Regions from separate parts of the Ideonella alba genome, predicted to be linked through region 1. Evidence: predicted binding sites of a transcription regulator. Region 1 holds the regulator's gene; each other region holds the start of a gene.

Evidence for each region. Region 1 encodes FNR, which switches genes on or off when oxygen is low (the NO sensors DNR and NnrR bind a similar motif). Its sites were predicted from a motif close to TTGATNNNNATCAA; they were not measured.
Region 2: a site for FNR is predicted at 5,938-5,951, ahead of KAK03_RS20295 (cation-translocating P-type ATPase). Genes of this name have one in related genera too.
Region 3: a site for FNR is predicted at 1,952-1,965, ahead of cobA (uroporphyrinogen-III C-methyltransferase). Genes of this name have one in related genera too.

What each region holds. Positions count from the first base shown of each region.
Region 1 is NZ_JAGQDD010000006.1:156,289-163,508, forward strand. It holds gene ccoO (cytochrome-c oxidase, cbb3-type subunit II) at 1-505, shown strand, start outside; gene KAK03_RS10805 (cbb3-type cytochrome oxidase subunit 3) at 521-694, shown strand; gene ccoP (cytochrome-c oxidase, cbb3-type subunit III) at 740-1,657, shown strand; gene ccoG (cytochrome c oxidase accessory protein CcoG) at 1,672-3,147, shown strand; gene KAK03_RS10820 (nitrogen fixation protein FixH) at 3,159-3,422, shown strand; gene fnr (fumarate/nitrate reduction transcriptional regulator Fnr) at 3,490-4,227, opposite strand; gene hemN (oxygen-independent coproporphyrinogen III oxidase) at 4,398-5,807, shown strand; gene KAK03_RS10835 (sulfite exporter TauE/SafE family protein) at 5,810-6,517, shown strand; gene KAK03_RS10840 (cold-shock protein) at 6,534-6,803, opposite strand; gene clpS (ATP-dependent Clp protease adapter ClpS) at 7,018-7,220, shown strand, end outside.
Region 2 is NZ_JAGQDD010000020.1:13,161-20,380, forward strand. It holds gene KAK03_RS20250 (GNAT family N-acetyltransferase) at 1-83, opposite strand, end outside; gene rpsP (30S ribosomal protein S16) at 312-572, shown strand; gene rimM (ribosome maturation factor RimM) at 601-1,206, shown strand; gene trmD (tRNA (guanosine(37)-N1)-methyltransferase TrmD) at 1,217-1,993, shown strand; gene rplS (50S ribosomal protein L19) at 2,093-2,446, shown strand; gene KAK03_RS20275 (ammonium transporter) at 2,573-3,820, shown strand; gene KAK03_RS20280 (hypothetical protein) at 3,842-4,129, shown strand; gene KAK03_RS20285 (CoA pyrophosphatase) at 4,158-4,883, shown strand; gene KAK03_RS20290 (CobD/CbiB family protein) at 4,912-5,901, shown strand; gene KAK03_RS20295 (cation-translocating P-type ATPase) at 6,012-7,220, shown strand, end outside.
Region 3 is NZ_JAGQDD010000004.1:193,948-201,167, forward strand. It holds gene KAK03_RS08570 (nitroreductase family protein) at 1-47, opposite strand, end outside; gene KAK03_RS08575 (hypothetical protein) at 37-489, opposite strand; gene KAK03_RS08580 (RDD family protein) at 486-1,073, opposite strand; gene cobA (uroporphyrinogen-III C-methyltransferase) at 1,125-1,916, opposite strand; gene KAK03_RS08590 (cytochrome D1 domain-containing protein) at 2,100-3,821, shown strand; gene KAK03_RS08595 (c-type cytochrome) at 3,873-4,178, shown strand; gene KAK03_RS08600 (c-type cytochrome) at 4,181-4,510, shown strand; gene KAK03_RS08605 (cytochrome D1 domain-containing protein) at 4,510-5,685, shown strand; gene ahbB (siroheme decarboxylase subunit beta) at 5,690-6,685, shown strand; gene KAK03_RS08615 (Lrp/AsnC family transcriptional regulator) at 6,669-7,139, shown strand; gene ahbB (siroheme decarboxylase subunit beta) at 7,126-7,220, shown strand, end outside.

The DNA.
Region 1 (7,220 bases):
GTTCTTCCAGCGCTCGACGACCCAGCCGGTCGAGGGCCTCAAGCCCTACACCGCGCTGCAACTGGCCGGTCGGGACGTCTACATCCGCGAGGGCTGCTACAACTGCCACTCGCAGATGGTGCGCCCCTTCCGCGCCGAGACGCTGCGCTACGGCCCCTACTCGGTGGCCGGCGAGTTCGTCTACGACCACCCGTTCCAGTGGGGCTCCAAGCGCACCGGTCCGGACCTTCACCGCGTGGGCGGCCGCTACTCCGACGAGTGGCACCGTGTTCACCTGAACAACCCGCGTGACGTGGTGCCCGAGTCGAACATGCCGTCCTACCCGTGGCTCGCCAAGACGACGCTGAACCCGGCCGAGCTGGCGCCCAAGATGAAGGCCCTGCGCGTGGTCGGCGTCCCCTACACGGACGACGAGATCGCCAAGGCCGCCGACGAGGTCAAGGACAAGACCGAGATCGACGCCGTCATTGCCTACCTGCAGGTGCTGGGCACCGCTCGCAAGTAATCACCGGAGCGACTGATGGAATTCGACATCAATGTCTACCGCAGCGCGATCACGGTGCTGGCCATGGTGCTGTTCCTGGCGCTGATGGTCTGGACTTGGCAGCGCAAGCGTCAGTCTGCGTTCGACGAGGCGGCCCAGCTGCCTTTCCTCGAGCCCGATGTCGCAGACCCGTCCTCTGAACGGCAATGACGTGCGCGGCGGCTGCTTGCGGCCGCCGACACCAAGGAGAAAGTAATGAGTGATTTTGTGAGTTCGTTTTGGTCGCTCTATGTGGTGGCCATCGTCGCGGGCGGTCTGGTGTTCTGCCTGGCCGTCCTGATCGGCGCGAGCAAGCACCGCCCGATGGCCGATGACAACACCACCGGCCACACCTGGGACGTTGACCTGCGTGAGCTGAACAACCCGCTGCCGCGCTGGTGGATGGGCCTGTTCCTGATCACGGTGGTGTTTTCGATCGCCTACCTGGCCCTGTACCCGGGCTTCGGCGCGGCCGAAGGTGGCCTGAAGTGGTCGTCGGCCGGGCAGCTGCAGGCCGAGCAGGCCAAGGCCGCCGAGGCGATGAAGGCGGTCTATGCCGAGTTCAACGGCCAGGCCCCTGAAGCGCTGGCCAAGAACCCGAAGGCCATGGCCATCGGCGAGCGCCTGTTCGTCAACAACTGCGCGCAGTGCCACGGCTCCGACGCCCGCGGCAGCAAGTCCTTCCCCAACCTGACCGACAACGACTGGCTGGGTGGCGACGGCAGCCCCGCGTACATCGAGAAGACCATCGTCGAAGGCCGCCAGGGCGTGATGCCCCCGATGGCCGCAGCGGTGGGCACCGCCGAGGACGTCAAGGCGGTGGCCAACTACGTGCTGAGCCTGTCGGGCAGCGCCCACAACTCGGTGGCGGCCCAGGTCGGCAAGCCGAAGTTCGCGGCCTGCGCCGCCTGCCACGGCCCGGAAGGCAAGGGCACCCAGGCCCTGGGCGCACCGAACCTGACCGACAAGATCTGGCTGCATGGCTGGGGCGAAGCCCAGGTCGTCTCCATGATCAACAACGGCAAGACCAACGTGATGCCCGCCCAGGGCGCGCGTTTCACGCCGGATCAGCTGAAGGTCCTGACCGCCTACGTCTGGAATTTGTCCCAGAGCACGAAGGTCGCCGCGCAGTGAGTTAAATTGGCGGCATGAGCGATACCCCCACCCCTATCCAAGCCAGCAACGTCAACCCCCCCGCAGCGTCGGCGCCCGATGGCGACACGGTCGAGGCGGTGGTATCGCTCTACCAGAAGACCCGGAAAATCTATCCGCGGGCCGTCAGCGGCCAGTTCATCAAATGGCGCTGGGCGCTCGTGTGGGCGACCCAGCTCCTTTTTTATCTGCTGCCCTGGGCGCAGTGGAACAACCGCCAGGCCGTGCTCTTCGACCTGGTGTCCCGCCGCTTCTACATCGGTGGACTGGTTCTCTATCCGCAGGACCTGATCTACCTGTCGGCGCTGCTGATGATCTCGGCCTACGCGCTGTTCCTGTTCACTGCGGTGGCAGGCCGGCTGTGGTGCGGCTACGCCTGTCCACAGACGGTGTACACCGAGATCTATCTGTGGTTCGAGCGCGTGATCGAAGGCGATCGCGCGCAGCGCATGAAGCTCGACGATGCCGCCTGGAGCCGTGACAAGCTCTGGCGCAAGACGTCCAAGCAGGTGGTCTGGATCCTGTTCGGCCTGTGGACCGGCTTCACCTTCGTCGGCTATTTCACCCCGATCCGCACGCTGGCCGCCGAGGCCATGACCCTGGGCTTCGGCCCCTGGGAATGGTTCTGGGTGCTGTTCTATGGTTTTGCCACCTACGGCAATGCCGGCTACATGCGCGAGCAGGTCTGCAAGTACATGTGCCCGTACGCGCGCTTCCAGAGCGCGATGTTCGACAAGGACACGCTGATCATCAGCTACGACACCGAACGCGGCGAGCCGCGCGGTGCCCGCTCCAAGAAGGTCGACCCGAAGCAGGCGGGCCTGGGTGCCTGTGTCGACTGCGGTCTGTGCGTGCAGGTCTGTCCGACCGGCATCGACATCCGCAAGGGCCTGCAGTACGAGTGCATCGGCTGTGCCGCCTGCATCGACGTCTGCGACGGCATCATGGACAAGTTCGGCTACCCGCGTGGCCTGGTGCGCTATGTCACCCAGAACGGCCTGCGCGAACACCTGAACTTCAGCCAGATGCTGCGCCGCATCTTCCGCCCGCGGGTGCTGGTCTACACCGGCATCATGCTGGCGATCCTGGTGGCCTTCGGCATCAGCCTGGCGCTGCGCGAGCCCTTCCGTGTCGACGTGGTGCGCGACCGTGCCTCGCTGGCGCGCATTGTCGAGGACGGCAAGGTCGAGAACGTCTACCGCCTGCAGGTGATGAACGCGGCCGAGAAGCCGCAGTCCTACCGCATCGGCGTGTCCGGCATGGACCAGATCGTGGTCACCGGCCAGACCGAGGTGGACGTCGGGCCGGCCGAGGCGCGCTGGATCACCCTCAGCGCCCAGATCCCGTTCGAGTCGGCGCAGCAGGCGGGCGCCGGTGCGCATACCATCCAGTTCTCGATCGAGCGCGTGGCCCATGACGATGTCGCGGCCACCACGCTGCACGAAAAGTCCACCTTCCTGGTGCCGCGATGACGGCTGCAAGCATGAGCAACACGAACCCGCCCGCCGAGGGCAGTCCCGAGCCCAAGCTGCCCTGGTGGCGCTACCGCATGCTCTGGCTGGTCATCGGGGGACCGTTGCTGGTGGTGGTGGCCAGCGTGAGCACCGCCTACGTGGCCATCAAGGGTCAGGACCCGGTGCTGATCAAGGACGAAACGGCGGAGTCGCAGCGTGGCAAGACCGAGCCCGATGCCCAGACGCCGGCGATGCAGGCCCGCAACCACGCGGCCACGCCCGAGCAGCGCTGAGCGCCCACCCGTCACCAAGGACAACGGCGCCCGCGGGCGCCGTTGTGCTGGATGGGGCAGGGCGGGCTCAGCTGGGCGTGCCGTTGACCAGTTGCTGCAGCCCGGCCTGGTCAATGATGCGGATCTGGCGCTGCTTCACCTCCAGCAGGCCTTCGTCCTGGAACTTCGAGAAGGTGCGGCTGACCGTTTCCAGCTTCAGGCCCAGGTAGCTGCCGATCTCTTCGCGCGTCATGCGCAGGATCAGCGACGAGGCCGAGAAGCCACGCGCCTGCAAACGCTGCGTCAGGTTCAGCAGGAAGGCCGCCAGCCGCTCTTCCGCACGCATGCTGCCCAGCAGCAGCATCACGCCGTGGTCACGGACGATCTCGCGGCTCATGATCTTGTGGAACTGGTGCTGCAGGTCGGTGAACTCGCGTGAGAGGTCTTCCAGCTGCGAGTAGGGGATCACGCAGACCTGCGAGTCTTCCAGGGCCACGGCGTCGCAGGTATGGCGGTCGGCGCTGATGCCGTCCAGGCCCAGCAGTTCGCCCGCCATCTGGAAACCGGTGACCTGGTCGCGGCCGTCCTCGGACGAGACGCAGGTCTTGAAGAAGCCGGTACGCACCGCGTAGAGCGACTGGAAGGGATCGCCCGAGCGGAACAGCGTGTCGCCACGGCCCACGGTGCGGCGGGTGGCGACCAGCGCGTCCAGGCGCTCCAGGTCAGGCCGGCCGAGTCCGACGGGCAGACACAACTCTCGCAGATTGCAGCTGGAGCAGGCGACCTTGAAGGTATCGCACCGCACCCGGGAGGTGGATTCGCTCATTGCGCGCATTATCACCCGTGGCCCGGCCACATCCTGAGCAACGTCATCCGATGAATCGCATGTCCTGAACATGATGCCTCTCGTTGAGTGCGGGTATTCTTGTGGTCCCGACCGCGGTCCGACTTGAGGCAGGTCAAGCCTGTGGCGTGCCAGTTTGGCACCATGCCGGCATGTCACAAGCCATCCATGCTCCCGACACCCTGCTGCCGGTGGAGCTGCTCCAGCGCTTCGATGTGCCGGGCCCGCGATACACCTCGTACCCAACCGCCGACCGGTTCGTCGAGGCCTTCAACGGCGAGGATTACCGCCGCGCACTGCAGCAGCGGGCCGAGGGCGCCCAGGTCGGTGGCAAGAAGCCGCTGTCGGTCTACGTGCACATCCCGTTCTGCGAGTCGGTGTGCTACTACTGCGCCTGCAACAAGATCATCACCAAGCACCACGAGCGCGGCGCCGAATACCTGGATGTGCTGGAAGCCGAGATCGCGCTGCACCGGCAGGTGCTGGGCGAGTCGGTGAACGTCTCGCAGATGCACTTCGGCGGGGGCTCGCCCACCTTCCTGAGCGACGCCGAACTGGCCCGCCTGATGGCGGCGCTGCAGCGCTGCTTCAAGCTGGCGTCGGATGCCGAGGTTTCGATCGAGGTGGATCCGCGCACCGCAGACCGCGGCCGTCTGGCCCACCTGCGTGCCATCGGCTTCAACCGCATCAGCTTTGGTGTACAGGACTTCGACCCCGATGTGCAGAAGGCGGTGCACCGCGTCCAGTCGCTCGAGATGGTGACTGAGCTGATGCGAGCCGCGCGCGAGCTGGGCTTCGAGTCGATCAACGCCGACCTGATCTACGGCCTGCCCAAGCAGACGCCCGAGTCCTTTGCCCGCACCATCCGCCAGATGAGCGAGCTGCGGCCCGACCGCATTGCGCTGTACTCGTACGCGCACCTGCCGGCGCGCTTCAAGCCGCAGCGGCGCATCGACGCCAGCCAGCTGCCGCCCGCGCAGCACCGCATCGACATGCTGTCCTCGGCGATTGCCGGCTTCATGGGCCATGGTTACAGCTACATCGGCATGGACCACTTCGCGCTGCACGACGACGCGCTGGCCCAGGCCAAGCGGCAGGGCCGGCTGCATCGCAATTTCCAGGGCTACAGCACGCAGCCCGATTGCGACCTGGTGGCGCTGGGCGTGTCCTCGATCGGTCGCATGGGCGCCACCTACAGCCAGAACGCCAAGACCATCCCCGAGTACTACGACGCCATTCGTCAGGGACAGTTCGCGATCCAGCGTGGCCTGGCGCTGACCCGCGACGACCTGCTGCGCCGTGCCGTCATCATGGCGCTGATGTGCCAGGGTCGGCTGGAGTTCGAATCGGTGGAACTGGCGCACCTGGTCAAGGTGCCCGAGTACTTCCGCCAGGAACTTGAGTCGCTGCGTCCCTATGAAGAGATGGGCCTGGTGACGATGGAGCCCGGTGCGATCCAGATCACCGCGCGCGGCTGGTTCTTCGTGCGGGCCATCGCCATGTCCTTCGACAAGTATCTGCAGGCCGACCGGACCCGCGAGCGTTTTTCGCGCATCATCTGAGGGTGGATCAGGCCCTGGTGCTGTCGGCCCTGCTGATGGGCCTGGCAGGCTCTCTGCATTGCATTGGCATGTGCGGCGCCGCCAGCGCGGCCGCCGTGCGCGGCTGTGCCCCGACGCGGCCGCGCCTGGGGCTGGGCTTCTTTCACCTCGGACGGCTGCTCGGCTATGCCGCCGCGGGCGCAGTGGCCGCCACCAGCGTGAGCTGGCTGGCCCAGCTGGGCCAGTGGAGCCCGGCGCTGCGCCCCTTGTGGGCGCTGGCCCACATGGCCGCGCTGGCCCTGGGCCTGTGGCTGCTGATCCAGGGCCGCCAGCCCCAGTGGCTGGATCAGCTGGGACGCAGCGGTGATCGGTCCCAGGTGCAACCCGTGCGCTGGCACGGCCGCAGCGGCAGTGCGCTGCGCGCCTCCAGCGCCGGGCTGGCCTGGGTGGCCTGGCCCTGCGGTCTGCTGCAATCGGCGCTGATGGTCGCGGCGCTGGCCAACTCGGCGGTGTCCGGGGCCGCGGTGATGGGCGCCTTTGCCTTGGCCTCGGCCTTGCCCCTCGGGCTGGCACCTGCGCTGTGGCAGCGCCTTGCCCAGGGCGACCCCTCGCGCGAAGGGCGCATCACCCGCTGGGCGGCGCGGCTGTCGGGGGCGGCATTGGCCGGGGCCTCAGCCTGGGCCCTGGGTCACGACCTGTTTGTCCGCTTTGCTGCCTGGTGCATGAGCTGAGCGCCGCGACGGGCGCTCAATCGGTGTTCTCGGCTGCATCGCGCAGCGGTGCGGTGGCGCTGCTGCGCGGGCGCACTGGATCCACGGAGCGGATGTTCTGCGCCTGGTTGCCCTTGGGGCCGATGAACGGCTCATAGATCACGCGGGCGCCCTGCTTGAGGGTGCGGTAGCCCTCCATCTGGATGGCTGTGTGGTGTGCAAAGACGTCACCACCACCGTCATCGGGCTCGATGAATCCGTAGCCCTTCGTGTCGTTGAACCACTTGACGGTTCCGAACGCGTCCATACCTGTCCTCCTGATGCCTTTTTCAGGCTTATGCGTGGAATTGTTGGCGCGCCCTGGGATGGTGTCAATCAAAACGCCCCGACGACACCGCTTTGGTGCGTTCAAGCTTGAAAAACGCGCCGCTGGATGCCCTTTTTTGCAACATGCGCCGATGACCGTCAGGGTGACCATTGACCCCGACGCAGCCATCTGTCCAACTGGCTATACTGATTTCATGCCCTCTCGTCCCAAACCTCCCGCACAGACACCGCAGGTTGGCAAACCTGATGACGGTCAGGGATCGGTGGTGGCCGAGCGCAAGGCGGCCAAGACCCGGCCGCCGCGCATGTTCCAGGTGGTCATGCTGAACGATGACTTCACGCCGATGGAGTTCGTCGTGATGGTGCTGCAAGAGTATTTCCGCCTCGACCGCGAGGC
Region 2 (7,220 bases), on a different contig from region 1:
CCGTGCAGCACGGCCTGGCCATAGATCGCGGTGATGGCCGGCAGGTCGGCATCGGTGCTGGGGCGGATGAGCAGCTCGGGCATCTCGGTTTGTCAGGTTCGCTGTACAGACCCTATAATCCCATGTTTTCCAGCACCGGCTTGACGGTACCCACGGAGCGTGGTCACCGAGCAGGCGTATCTACGGGGCTGGAGCAGCGTTCGGGTCTGACGTACATCTGCACATCAGGCCCGGGCAACCGGATCAGCCAATCCAGGCGGTGTCTCCCAGGCGCGGCGGTCCACACGAACTGAACATCAAGGAACGACAACATGGTCGTGATTCGTCTGGCCCGCGGTGGCTCCAAGAAGCGCCCCTTCTACAACATCGTCGTCGCCGACTCGCGCGAGCGCCGTGATGGCCGCTTCATCGAGAAGCTGGGCTTCTACAACCCGGTGGCCTCCGAGGGCGAAGAAGCCCTGCGCGTGGCTCAGGACCGCGTGACCTACTGGGTCGGCGTCGGCGCCCAGCCGTCGGACACCGTCTCGCGCCTGATCGCCCAGGCCAAGGCCAAGGTCGCCCCGGCCGCCTGACCGGCCCGGCCGGCCCACCCATCCGCGCATGACGTCGCCTGATGCGGTGAGCTGGCCCGATGACGCGGTCGAGGTCGGCCGCATCATCGACGCCTGGGGCATCAAGGGCGGGTTCAAGGTCCAGCCTTTTTCCGCCGATCCCCAGGCCCTGTTTTCCTCCCGCCGCTGGTTCCTGCAACCGGCGGACGCGGCGCCCGGCAAGGGTGTCGCCGCGGTGCGCGCCGCCAAGCCGGCGCCGCTGCCGGCGCTGCTGAAGATCACCAGCGCCAAGGAACATGGCGAGGTGGTCGTGGCCACCGCCCAGGACATCCCCGACCGCAACGCCGCTGAGGCGCTCAAGGGCGCCCGGGTGTTCGTCTCGCGCCAGAGCTTTCCCACCGCCGACCCCGACGAGTTCTACTGGGTCGACCTGATCGGCCTGCAGGTGCTCAACCGCGAGGGGGCGGTGCTCGGCACCGTCACCGACCTGCTTGAAACCGGGGCCCACTGCGTGCTGCGCGTGCGTCGCCCCGACGCGGCCGCTGATGCGCCGCCCGACGAGGCCGAGCGCCTGATCCCCTTCGTGGCCGCCTATGTCGACGAGGTGGACCTGCCGGGCCGGTGCCTGCTCGTCGACTGGGGCCTGGACTATTGACGATCGGGCCATGCGCTTCGACGTCATCACGCTGTTTCCCGAGCTGTTCACGCCCTTTCTCACGCAGGGCGTGACCCGGCGCGCCTTCGAGTCGGGCCAGGTGGACGTGCGCTGCTGGCCGCTGCGCGATTTCGCCGACGACAACTACCGCCGCGTCGATGACCGTCCCTACGGCGGCGGCCCCGGCATGGTGATGCTCGCCGAGCCGCTGGAGCGCGCGCTGGCCGCGGTGCGCGCCGACCGCGCCGCCCCCGCGCCGGTGATCCACTTCAGCCCCACCGGCCGACGCATCGACCAGGCCCTGCTGCGCGAGATGGCCGGCGGCCCTGGCGCGCTGCTGCTGTGCGGCCGCTACGAAGGGATCGACCAGCGCCTGCTTGACCGCCATGTCGACCTGGAACTGAGCCTGGGCGACTTCGTGCTGTCCGGGGGCGAACTGCCCGCGCTGGCGCTGCTGGACGGCATCGCGCGTCTGCAGGAGGGCGTGCTGGCCGACGCCCGCTCGCACCAGCAGGACAGCTTCGAGGACGGCCTGCTCGACTGCCCGCACTACAGCCGCCCCGAGGTCTGGACGCCCGCTGAGGGCGAGGCCGCCCAGCCGGTGCCGCCCGTGCTGCTGTCCGGCCACCATGCGCAGATCGAGCGCTGGCGCCGCGAGCGCTCGCTGGAACTCACCGCGCGCCGTCGCCCCGACCTGATCGCTGCCGCCCGGGCGGCGGGCCGCCTCAGCGCGGCCGATGAGCGCTTCCTGGCTGCGCTTGGCGCCCAGGGCAACGCCGCGCTATAATCAGCGGCTTTTCGATCCTCTGCCGAGGGACGCATCCATGCACCGCCAGGGATGCACCATCTTTCAACCAGCCCCGGCACGATCACTTCGGAGAAGTCAGTGAACCTGATCCAGACCCTCGAGCAGGAAGAAATTGCTCGTCTTGGCAAGACCATCCCGGCCTTTGCCCCCGGCGACACCGTGATCGTCAGCGTCAACGTCGTCGAAGGCACCCGCAAGCGCGTGCAGGCCTACGAAGGCGTCGTGATCGCCAAGCGCAACCGCGGCCTCAACAGCAGCTTCATCGTGCGCAAGATCTCCAGCGGCGAAGGCGTCGAGCGGACCTTCCAGCTCTACAGCCCGCTGATCGCCTCGATCGAAGTCAAGCGCCGCGGTGACGTCCGCCGCGCCAAGCTGTACTACCTGCGCCAGCGCTCGGGCAAGTCGGCGCGCATCAAGGAAAAGCTGTCCTGATCGCCGGCCTCGCGCCTGCCCCCAAGAAAGCCGCCCCACCGGGGCGGTTTTTTTTCGTCCCGGCGCGGCGCTGCTGGGCAGGGTTCTTGCTGAGTCCTGGGGGCAGTACAGAACAAGAGGACGTCGATGGCCACCCCTTTGCCAGCCCTGGTGCCGGTCGCGCAACTCAGCGCCGGCGACACCGCCTGGATGATCAGCGCCACCACGCTGGTGCTGCTGATGAGCCTGCCAGGCCTGGCGCTGTTCTACGCCGGCATGGTGCGGCGCAAGAACGTGCTGGGCACCCTGGCGCAGGTGCTGGCCATCGCCGCCCTGGTGAGCCTGCTGTGGTTCGCCATCGGCTACAGCCTGGCCTTCGGCCCTGGTGATGGGTGGATCGGCGACTGGCGCCACCCCTGGATGGCCAGCCTGCGCGTGGACAAGCCACAGGGCCTGGCCAGCGTGCACCCGCTGATGCCCTCGGTGCCCGAGGCGGTGTTCGCGATGTTCCAGCTCAGCTTTGCCGTCATCACGCCCGCACTGATCGTGGGCGCGGTGGCCGAACGCATGCGCTTCGCCGCCCTGTTGTGGTTCAGCGCACTGTGGTCGCTGGGCGTCTATGCGCCGCTGGCCCACTGGGTCTGGTCGCCCGAGGGCTGGCTGGCGCAGCGCGGCGCACTGGACTTCGCCGGTGGCACCGTGGTCCACCTCAACGCCGGCGTGGCCGGCCTGGTGGCGGCCTGGTGGCTGGGCCCGCGCCAGGGTTGGGGGCGCGAGGCCCTGACCCCCTCGCACCTGGGCCAGACGATGACCGGCGCGGCGCTGCTGTGGGTGGGCTGGATCGGCTTCAATGCCGGCTCGGCCGGGGCCGCCGATGCCCGCGCCGCCATGGCCATGCTGGCCACGCAACTGGCCGGGGCCGCCGGCGCGCTGGGCTGGATGCTGGCCGAATGGACGCTGCGCCGCACGCCCACGCTGCTGGGCCTGTGCAGCGGCGTGGTGGCCGGCCTGGTCGCGGTGACGCCGGCCTCGGGCTTCGTCGGCCCCGGCAACGCGGTGCTGATCGGCGCGGTGGCGGGTCTGGCGGGCCTGTGGGGCGCCACCGGTCTGAAACGCCTGCTGGGCGTGGACGACTCGCTGGACGTGTTCGGCGTGCACGGCATCGGTGGCCTGGTCGGTGCACTGCTGACCGGCGTGCTGGCCGAGCCGCTGGTGGGCGGCGTCAGCGGTTCGCTGGCGGCGCAGGCCACCGCCGCGGGCGCCACGCTGCTCTACAGCGGCGTCGCCACCGCGTTCCTGCTGTGGCTGGTCGACGCCCTGGTCGGCCTGCGCCTGACACCCGACCAGGAGCGGCTGGGGCTGGATCTGGCCCAGCACGGCGAACGCATCGACTGACCCACGACCCGGGAGTGACCCATGTTGGAGAGCGAGAAGCTGGCCCTGGCGGCCCATCTGCACGTGGTGCTGCGCCGCCATGTCGGCCGCGTCACCGACGTCGAATGGCTGGTTCGCGATGCCGCCTACGCGCAGGAGATCATCGCGCTGGCGCGGGCCAGCGGCCAGGCCGACTGTGTCGAGCGCGCCAACCGCCTGGCCGAGGCCCTGTTCCCGCCGCCACCGCCCGCCGCGCCGGTGCGGCCGGCCGCCACGCCCAGCAGCCCGCTGGGCGTGGCGATGCGGCGCTACGTGGGCAGCCTGCGCTGACGGGGCGAGCCGCCTATCATGGCCGGGCATGAACGCGCCGCCGACCCGACCCAGCCGCCTGATCCGCGACCCCCGCGCCATCCCGGTCCTGTCCACCGACGCCCATCTGCCGGCGATCGATCCGGCGCGGCTGCAGCCTGCGCTGTTGCGCCAGCGCCTGGCGGGCGCCCATGAACGCGTCGCTCCGATCGCGGGCGACGGCAACCGCCACGACCTGCACTTCGACCGCGAACCCACGCCCGCCGCGGTGCTGGTGCCGCTGGTGCCGCGGCCGCACGGGCTGTCGGTGCTGCTGACCGAGCGCACCGCCCACCTGCACGACCATGCCGGCCAGGTCAGCTTTCCCGGCGGCCGCACCGACCCCGAGGACGCCGACGCGGTGGCCACCGCGCTGCGCGAGGCCCACGAGGAGGTGGGCCTGGGCGCCGAGCGGATCGAGGTCATCGCCCGCCTGCCCACCTACACCACGGTCACCCGCTACGTGGTGACGCCGGTGGTCGGCCTGGTCGACCCGGACCACCAGCTGGCGCTGGACGCCTTCGAGGTGGCCGAGGCCTTCGAGGTGCCGCTGGCCTTTCTGATGAACCCGGCGCACCACCGGCGCCACCGCTTCGAGGCGGCGCCCGGCGTCTGGCGCGAGTTCCTGTCCATGCCCTGGTCGCCCGACCCGGCGGGCCAGCCCGACCGCTTCTTCATCTGGGGCGCCACAGCCGCGATGCTGCGCAATCTCTACCACCTGCTGGCCGACGATTGAGCCGCCAACGCTGGGTATCATCGCCAGCGTGAGTTTCTTCGCCGTCCTCTTCGCGCTGGTGCTTGAGCAGATCAAGCCGCTGCCGCGCGACAACTGGGTCCATGACACGCTGGCCGACTGGGTCGGCTGGACCGGGCGCAATTTCGACGCCGGCCAGCCCCAGCACGCGCGCATCGTCTGGGTGGTGACGGTCATCGTGCCGGCCCTGCTGGCCTGGGCGCTGCACTGGGTGCTGGCCACCTACATCAGCTTCTTCCTGGCGCTGGCCTTCGATGTGCTGGTGATCTACCTGACGCTGGGTTTTCGCCAGTTCAGCCACTACTTCACCGACATCCGCGAGGCGCTGGAGAAGGGCGACGAGGACGGCGCCCGCCGCCTGCTGGCCGAATGGCGCCACCTGGATGCGTCCGAGCTGCCGCGCACCGAACTGCTGCGCCACGTGCTGGAACACGCACTGCTGGCCGCGCACCGCCATGTCTTCGGCGTGTTCTTCTGCTACGTGGTGCTGGCGGCGCTGGGCCTGGGCCCGGCCGGCGCGGTGCTCTACCGCATGGCCGAGTTCGGCAGCCGCTACTGGGCCTTCAAGAGCCACCACCTGGGCGTGCCGGTGAATGACAACCTGCGCGAGCTGTCCCAGCGCGCCTTCAACCTGATCGACCATGTGCCGGCCCGCCTCACCGCCTTCGGCTTCGCGGTGGTGGGCAACTTCGAGGATGCGGTGGCCGGCTGGCGCCGCGACGCCGGCCTGTGGAAGCACGCCAACGAGGGCATCATCCTCGCGGCGGCGGCCGGTGCGGTGGGCGTGCAGCTGGGCGGCGCGGCCGCCCCGGGCGTGACGCCTGACCGCAGCCGCACCTTCGCCAGCGGCGACACCGACGCCACCGACGCCACCGGCTCCACCCCCGGCCTGCCGCCCGAACTGGGCCACCTGGGCAGCCTGGTCGGTCTGGTCTGGCGCTCGGTGGTGCTGTGGATGCTGCTGCTGGCGCTGCTGAAGCTGGCCAATCTGCTGGGTTGAGAACCCCGCGGAATGCGGGCCACGTGCCGCCGTGGCTTGTCCAGGGTCAAGCTGAACAGGTGGTCGCCCACCACAGAATCGACAGGTCTCGCCTGTGATCCTGTGCCGCCGTGAACGCTGATGCCGCCCCCCGCACCGACTGGCACGCCCTGCCACCGGCGGCCGCACTGCAGCAGCTGGGCACCGACGCCGAACTGGGCCTGAGCGCCGAGGACGCGGCGCGCCGCCTGACCGTGCATGGCCCCAACACGCTGCCCGAGCCCAGCACGCGCCCGTACTGGGCGATCTTCCTGCGCCAGCTGCGCAGTCCCTTGATCGCCATCCTGGGCGTCGCCGCTGGGCTGGCGCTGGCGATGGGTCACCTGGGTGATGCGGCGGTGATCGTGGTGGTGGTGCTGATCAACGGCCTGCTGGGCAGCCTGCAGGAGGGGCGTGCCGAGCGCTCGATGGCGGCGCTGCGCCAGCTGGCCGCGGTGCAGGTGCGGGTCTGGCGCGACGGCGCCGAGCAGTTGGCGCCGGCCCATGCGATGGTGCCGGGCGATGTGCTGTTGCTGGCCGCGGGCGATGCGGTCGCGGCCGACGCACGGCTGCTGGAGGCCGTGCGGCTGCAGGTGGCCGAGGCCGCCCTGACCGGCGAATCGGTGCCGGTGACCAAGACCGTGGCCGCCGTGCCCGAAGCCAGTGCGCTGGCCGACCGCCACTGCATGCTGCACGCCGGCACGCTGGTCACCGCCGGCCGCGCCCGCGCGCTGGTGGTGGCCACCGGGCGGCACACCGAGATCGGCCGCATCGCCGGCCTGACCCAGCGTGCCCAGGAGCCGCCCACGCCGCTGGAGCAACGGCTGGAGCGCTTTGGCCGCGCGCTGACGCTGGCGGCGCTGGGCCTGTTCGCGCTGGTGATGGCGCTGGGCCTGTGGCGCGACATGCCGCTGGCCGAGGTGCTGATGGTGGCGATCAGCCAGATGGTGTCGATGGTGCCCGAGGGCCTGCCGGTGGCCATGACCATCGCGCTGGCCGTGGGCATGCAGCGCATGGCCGCCCGCGGCGCCATCATCCGCCGACTGGCGGCGGTGGAGACGCTGGGTTCGACCACGGTGATCTGCAGTGACAAGACCGGCACGCTCACCCGCAACGAGATGACCGTGGTCGCGCTGTGGCTGCCGGGGGACACGGGCGGCCAGCGTCTGCAGGTGCAGGGCAGCGGCTACGCCCCGCAGGGCACGCTGTTGGCGGCAGACGGGCCCGTGCAGGCCACTGCGCTGCCGGATCTGCATGCGCTGCTGCGTGCCGCGGTGCTGTGCAACGACGCCCAGCTGCTG
Region 3 (7,220 bases), on a different contig from region 1:
ATCAGCGCGTCGGCGAGGACGGCCAGATCGGTGTCGTCAGGGGTCATGGCGGAGGGACGTTGGAAGCGGTGGCATGGTGCCATGCCGGCGGCGCCACCACGCCGCCCCACCCACGAGGGCCAGCGCATGCAGCAGCGCTTCGACGACCGACATCACCAGGATGCGCGTCTCGCCCGAACCCGCGTAGGACAGCAGGCCGCTGCCCCGCAGCAGCAGCATCGGCGACGCCACCGCCAGGGCCGCCCATCCCCAGCGCTGCGGCCACCAGCGGGTCAGCCAGGGCACGGTGACCACCGCCGCCGCCAGCGAGCCGACGGCGGTGGCGCTGACCATCTCCAGGTACGGTCGCGGCCATACCAGCGGAAACAGGCGACCGGCCCATTGCCCAGAGGTCCAGCCCCAGACGGCGAAGGCCAGCACGGCCAACGCCAGCAGCCGACACAGCTGCCACAGCACGGCGACGACCGCGCGTGCGGGATGACCGCTCATCGCTCGGGCGGCCGCCTGGGCGGGTCACCGAACTCGGCGTCACGCGCGCTGTACATCGGAATCGCTGGCGCCCGGTGCGGTTCGGGCGGCGGCAATCGCACCACCAGCGTCGCCGCCAGGCGATCGGTCAGCGAGCGGCGGTCTCGCAGGCTGTCGATCAGCACCAGGTCCAGCAGCAACCACGCGGTGCCGGCCGTGGGCAACCCTGCCCAGATCGTCAGCGACATCCCTTGCTGCAGGGCCGGGTGGTCGCCGGCCGCGATCAGCAGCCAGGGCAGGCTCAGCAGCACCGCCCGCCACAGGCCCTGCACCGGCCCCAGCGCCTGGCCATGGCGGCTCAGCACGGCCAGGTTCATGACGCGCTTGCCGGGAGTCACGCCTTCACGCAGCCCCAGGAAATAGGCGTGATAGGCCAGGAACAGCACCGCGAACTCGGTCACGCCGGGCGTGTGCGGCGACTCGTTCAGGTAGGCCACATAGCTCGCCGGAAACAGCCCCAGCGCACTGGCACACAGGTCGAACGCATAGGCCAGCGTGCGCGCCTGGCTGCCAGCGAGGTGGGCATGGGGATCGGTGGCGGGCATTGCCGAGGAGCGCGGGCGAGGATTCCCTTGCATTCTCCCCCAAGGCCCTAGTCAGCGGACTGCGGGCGCCACGCGCTGCGCCGGCGCCAGCACCGAGCGCAAGCGCACCACCTCACCCACGAAGATCAGCGCCGGGGGCTGGATGCCGGCCTCGGCGGCCAGCGCGGGCAGCGTGGCCAGGGTGCCGTCCACGCAGCGCTGACCGGGCAGCGTCGCGCGCTCGACCAGCGCAGCCGGCGTGTGGGCCGGCAAGCCATGGGCCACCAGGCCGGCGCAGATCGCCGGCAGGTGGGCCACGCCCATGTAGATCACGCTGGTCTGCTGCGGCCGCGCCAGCAGCGACCAGTCCAGGTCCAGCGGGTGGCCCTCGCGGCCATGGCCGGTGGCCAGCACCAGCGCGCGGCCGTGGTCGCGGTGGGTCAGCGGAATGCCCGCCGCCGCCGCGGCGCCCTGTGCTGCGGTCAGGCCCGGGATCACCGTGAAGGGCACGCCGGCGATGGCCAGCGCCTGGGCCTCCTCACCACCGCGGCCGAAGATGTAGCCGTCGCCGCCCTTCAGGCGCAGCACGTCATGGCCCTGGTGTGCCAGGCGCACCAGCAGCGCGGTGATCTCGCGTTGCGGCAGCGCGTGGCGTGCCGACTCCTTGCCCACATAGTGCTTCTCGCAGCCCGGCGGCAGCAGGGCCAGCACCTCGTCGCCGACCAGGTGGTCGTGCAGCACCAGGCGGGCGCGCTGCAATGCCTTGACGGCCTTCACCGTCAGCAGTTCAGGATCGCCCGGACCGGCGCCGAGCAGCGTGACCGTGCCGAAGCGGCGCGGTGGATGGTCAAGGTCTCTGGGCATGGCGGCATCTTCGCGAGCCAGGCTCGGTGCCGTCCTTGAACCAGTTCAAGGACACCCCCGACCCGGCGGCGGGACGATGCCGACGCTCGCTGCTTCGACGATGGACAGCCGCCCGGCGAGCCCGCCCCCTGCACCCTGCACGGGCCGACCCACGCGCTGCTCCTCGAGGAACGAAGACACACCATGAACGCTCCGACGATTGCCCGGCTCACCGCGATGACCCTCGCGACGCTGCTGGCCACCGGCGCCCTGGCGCAGGACAAGAAGGCCGTCACCCAGCCCGAGATGAACTACCAGGCGGGCGGCTCCCCCCTGGCCAATGAGCCGATGTACCAGAGCACCAACCCGAAGGCCCCGCAGATGACGCAGGCCGAGTTCGACAAGGCCCGCCAGATCTACTTCGAGCGCTGCGCCGGCTGCCACGGCGTGTTGCGCAAGGGCGCCACCGGCAAGCCGCTGACCCCGGACATCACGCTGGGCAAGGGCACCGACTACCTAAAGGTCTTCATCGCCTACGGCTCGCCCGCGGGCATGCCCAACTGGCAGACCAGCGGCGACTTCGACGAGAAGACCACCGACCTGATGGCGCGCTACATCCAGCAGGACCCTCCGCAACCGCCGGAGTGGAGCATGGAGGACATGAAGAAGACCTGGAAGGTCATCGTCCCGCCCGAGCAGCGGCCGACGAAGAAGATGAACGACTACAACATCGCCAACATCTTCTCCACCACGCTGCGTGACACCGGCGAGGTGGCGCTGATCGACGGCGACACCAAGCAGATCATCAACATCGTCAAGACCGGCTACGCGGTGCACATCAGCCGCCTGTCGGCCTCGGGCCGCTACCTGTTCGTGATCGGCCGCGACGCCAAGATCAACATGATCGACCTGTGGATGCCCAAGCCCGACAACGTGGCCGAGATCCGCGTGGGCCTGGAGGCGCGCTCGGTCGACACCAGCAAGTACAAGGGCTTCGAGGACAAGCTCGCCATCGCCGGCAGCTACTGGCCGCCGCAGTACACGATCATGAAGGGCGACACCCTGGAGCCGCTGAAGATCGTCGCCACCCGCGGCATGACGGTGGACAAGCAGGAGTACCACCCCGAGCCGCGCGTGGCCTCGATCGTGGCCAGCCACTTCAAGCCCGAGTTCGTGGTCAACGTGAAGGAAACCGGCAAGACCCTGCTGGTGGACTACTCCAACCTGAAGAACCTCAAGACCACCGAGATCGAGACCGCCCGCTTCCTGCACGACGGCGGCCTGGACAGCACCCACCGCTACTTCATGGTGGCCGCCAACCAGTCCAACAAGGTGGCCGCGGTGGACCTGAAGGAAGGCAAGCTGGCCGCGCTGATCGATGTCGGCAAGATCCCCCACCCGGGCCGGGGCGCCAACTTCACGCACCCGCAGTTCGGGCCGGTCTGGGCCACCAGCCACCTGGGCGACGAGACGATCTCGATGATCGGCACCGACCCCAAGGGCCACCCCCAGCAGGCCTGGAAGGTGGTGGACACGGTCAAGGGCCAGGGCGGCGGCTCGCTGTTCATCAAGAGCCACCCCAAGTCCACCCACCTGTATGTGGACACGCCGCTGAACCCCGATCCCAAGCTGTCGCAGTCGGTGGCGGTGTACGACGTGAAGAACCTGGCCAAGGGCTTCACCGTGCTGCCGATCGCCGAATGGGCCGGTCTGAGCGATGACGGTGCCAAGCGCGTGGTCCAGCCTGAGTACAACAAGGCCGGCGACGAGGTCTGGTTCTCGGTGTGGAGCGCCAAGAACAAGCAGAGCGCGCTGGTGGTGGTGGACGACAGGACGCTGAAGCTCAAGGCGGTGATCAAGGACCCGCGCCTGATCACGCCCACGGGTCACTTCAACGTCAACAACACCCAGCACGACATCTACTGACCCTGGGCGGGCGGGGTCCGGCCCTGCCCGCCCTCCGCGAAGGAGAAGCCCATGAAGACACTGCTGATCGCCACCGCATTGGCGCTGGCCGCCGCCGGCGCCCTGGCCCAGGCCGATGAGGCGATGAACAAGGCCGGCTGCCTGGCCTGCCATGCCAAGGACAAGAAGCTGGTGGGACCGTCCTTCAAGGACATCGCCGCCAGGTACAAGGGCCAGGACGTGGTGGCCAGGCTGATGGACAAGGTCCGCCAGGGCGGCTCCGGCAGCTTCGGCCCGATCCCGATGGCGCCCAACCCGCCCGACAAGATCAACGACGCCGACCTGAAGGCCGCTGTCGAGCAGATCCTGAAGAGCTGAGCATGGCCCGCGCCGCCGTTCTGCTGCTGGCGCTGCTGCCCCTGGCGGCCGCCGCCGAGCCCGCGCCTGAGCGCCAGCAGCAGCTGGTGCGCATGGTGCGGCAGGACTGCGGCTCCTGCCACGGCATGCGGCTGACCGGTGGTCTGGGCCCGGCGCTCACGCCTGCGGCGCTGGCCGACAAGCCGCTCGAATCCATGGTCGCGACGATCGTCCACGGGCGTCCCGGCACCCCGATGCCGCCCTGGCGGGCGATGCTCAGCGAGCCCGAGGCGCGCTGGATCGCCGAGCGCCTGGCGGCCGGTTTTCCTGAAGAAGCAAAGGCCCCGCGATGATGCGCCGCCGTGACACCCTGCTGGCCGCCGGCCTGCTGCCGCTGCTGGCCGCCTGCGCCACCCCCACCCTGCGTGGCAGCGGCGACCTGGGCGTGGTCGTGCAGCGCGCGCGTGGCGCGCTGTCCATCGTCGACACCAGCGAGCGCCGCGTCATCGGCGAGGTGGCCGGCCTGGGCGACCTGTCGCACGCCTCGGTGGTGTTCTCGCGCGATGGCCGCCTGGCCTATGTCTTCGGCCGCGACGGCGGGCTGACGATGGTCGACCTGCTGACCCAGCGCATCGTGCAGCGCGTGATGCAGGCCGGCAACTCGATCGGCGGCGCGATCAGCGCCGACGGCACGCTGGTGGCGGCGCAGAACTACACGCCGGGCGGCATCAAGGTCTTCGACGCCCGCACGCTGGCCCTGGTGGCCGATGTGCCCGCCGAATTCGCGCCCGGCCAGTGCTCGCGCGTGGTGGGCCTGGTCGACCTGCCCGGCCAGCGCTTCGCCTACAGCCTGTTCGATGCCGACGCGATCTGGATCACCGATTGCAGCGACCCCGCGCACCCGGTGACCACCCGGCTCCCGGGCATCGGCCGCCAGCCCTACGATGCCCTGGTCACCCCGGATGGCCGCCACTACATCGCCGGCCTGTTCGGCGAGGACGGCCTGGCGATGGTCGACCTGTGGGCCGACCCCCCCCGCGTGCAGCGCATCCTGGGGGGCTACGGCCGCGGCCAGCAGCCGCTGCCGGTCTACAAGATGCCGCACCTGCGCGGCTGGGCGGTGGCCGGTCGGCAGGCCTACCTGCCGGCCGTCGGCCGCCACGAGGTGCTGGTGGTCGACACCGCCACCTGGCAGGAGGTCGGCCGCATCCCGGTGGCCGGTCAGCCGGTGTTCGTGATGGCCCGGCCCGATGGCCGCCAGGTGTGGGTCAACTTCGCGGTCCCCGACTACGACCGCGTGCAGGTGATCGACACGCCCTCGCAGCGCGTGGTCGCCACGCTGGAACCTGGCCAGGCGGTGCTGCACATGGAGTTCACGCCACGCGGCGAGGCCGTGTGGATCAGCAGCCGCGACGCCCACCGCGTCAGCGTCATCGACACCGCCAGCCTGCGCACCCTGGCACAGCTGGACGTGGACGCGCCCAGCGGCATCTTCTTCACCTCGCGCGCCGCGCGCATGGGGTTCTGACGCCATGGACCGGCTCAACCTGCTCAACACCTGGCAGCGCGGTCTGCCGCTGACCGAGCGTCCCTGGGACACCCTGGCCGCCGTGCATGGCACGACCGTACCGCGGCTGCTGGACGAATTGCGCGCCGCCCAGCGTGCGGGCCAGCTCAGCCGCGTCGGCGGCGTGTTCGCCGCCAGCGCCGGCGGCGCCGCGCTGCTGGCCGCGATGGCGGTGCCCGAGGCACGGCTGGACGCGGTGGCCGCCATCGTCTCGGCCCACGCCGGCGTCAACCACAACTATGCGCGCGAGCACCGGCACAACCTGTGGTTCGTGATGACCGGGCTGGACGCTGAGGCAGTAGAGCGCAGCCTGCAGACACTGGAGGCGGCCACCGCCGTGCCGGCGCTTCGTCTGCCCTTGCGCCGCCCCTACCGGATCGATCTGGGCTTTGACCTGCGGCAGCGCACCGCCAGCACCGCGCCGGACGAGCCGCGCCGCCGTCCTCCCGCGGTGGCCGATGCTGACCGCCCGCTGGCCGCGCTGGTGGAGGACGGCCTGCCGCTTGTCGAGCGCCCGGTGGACGCCTGGTCCCAGGCCCTGGGTTGGACACCCTTGCGTGTGCTGCAGACGCTGGCACGCTGGCTGGACCAGGGCACGCTGCGCCGCTTCGGCCTGATCGTGCGGCACCATGAGTTCGGCTTCACGCACAACGCGATGGCCGTGTTCGATGTGCCGGACACCCTGGTGGACGCGCTGGGCCCGCGCCTGGCCGCCCAGGCCGGCGTGACGCTGTGCTACCGGCGCGAGCGTGCCGAGGGGTGGCCCTACAACCTCTACGGCATGGTCCACGGGCGTGACCGCGACAGCGTTCGCGCCGTGCTCGCCCAGGCCTGCGCCGCTGCCGGCCTGCAGGGCCTGCCGCAGCAGGTGCTGTTCTCCTGGCGGCGCTACAAGCAGACCGGCGCCCGCCGCTTCCGTGACCTCCCTGACGAGGAGACCCGCCATGCACTCGCCGGATGACCTGCGGCTGATCAGCCACCTGCACGGCGGCTTCCCGCTCAGCGACCGCCCGTTCCTGGAGGTGGGCCGCGCGCTGGGCTGGAGCGAGGACCTGGTGATCGAGCGGCTGCGCCACCTGCTGTCGCACGGCGAGCTCACCCGCTTCGGTCCGCTGTTCCAGATCGAGCGCGCCGGGGGTCGCTTCGTGCTGGCTGCGATGGCCGTGCCCGAGGAGCGCTTCGACGCGGTGGCGGCGCAGGTCAACGCACTGCCCGAGGTGGCCCACAACTACCGCCGCGAGCATGCGCTGAACATGTGGTTCGTCATCGCCACCGAGGACGCGGCACAGGTGTCCGCGGTGATCGGTCAGCTCGAGGCGGCCACCGGCCTGCCGGTGCTGGCCTTTCCGAAGGAGCGCGAGTACGCGGTGGAGCTGCGCCTGCCGCTGATGGAGCCCGCCGATGGCACTCACTGAGTTCGACCGCGAGCTGATCGCCGCCACCCAGGGCGGCCTGCCCCTGGTCAACCGCCCCTACGAGGCCCTGGGCGCGATGCT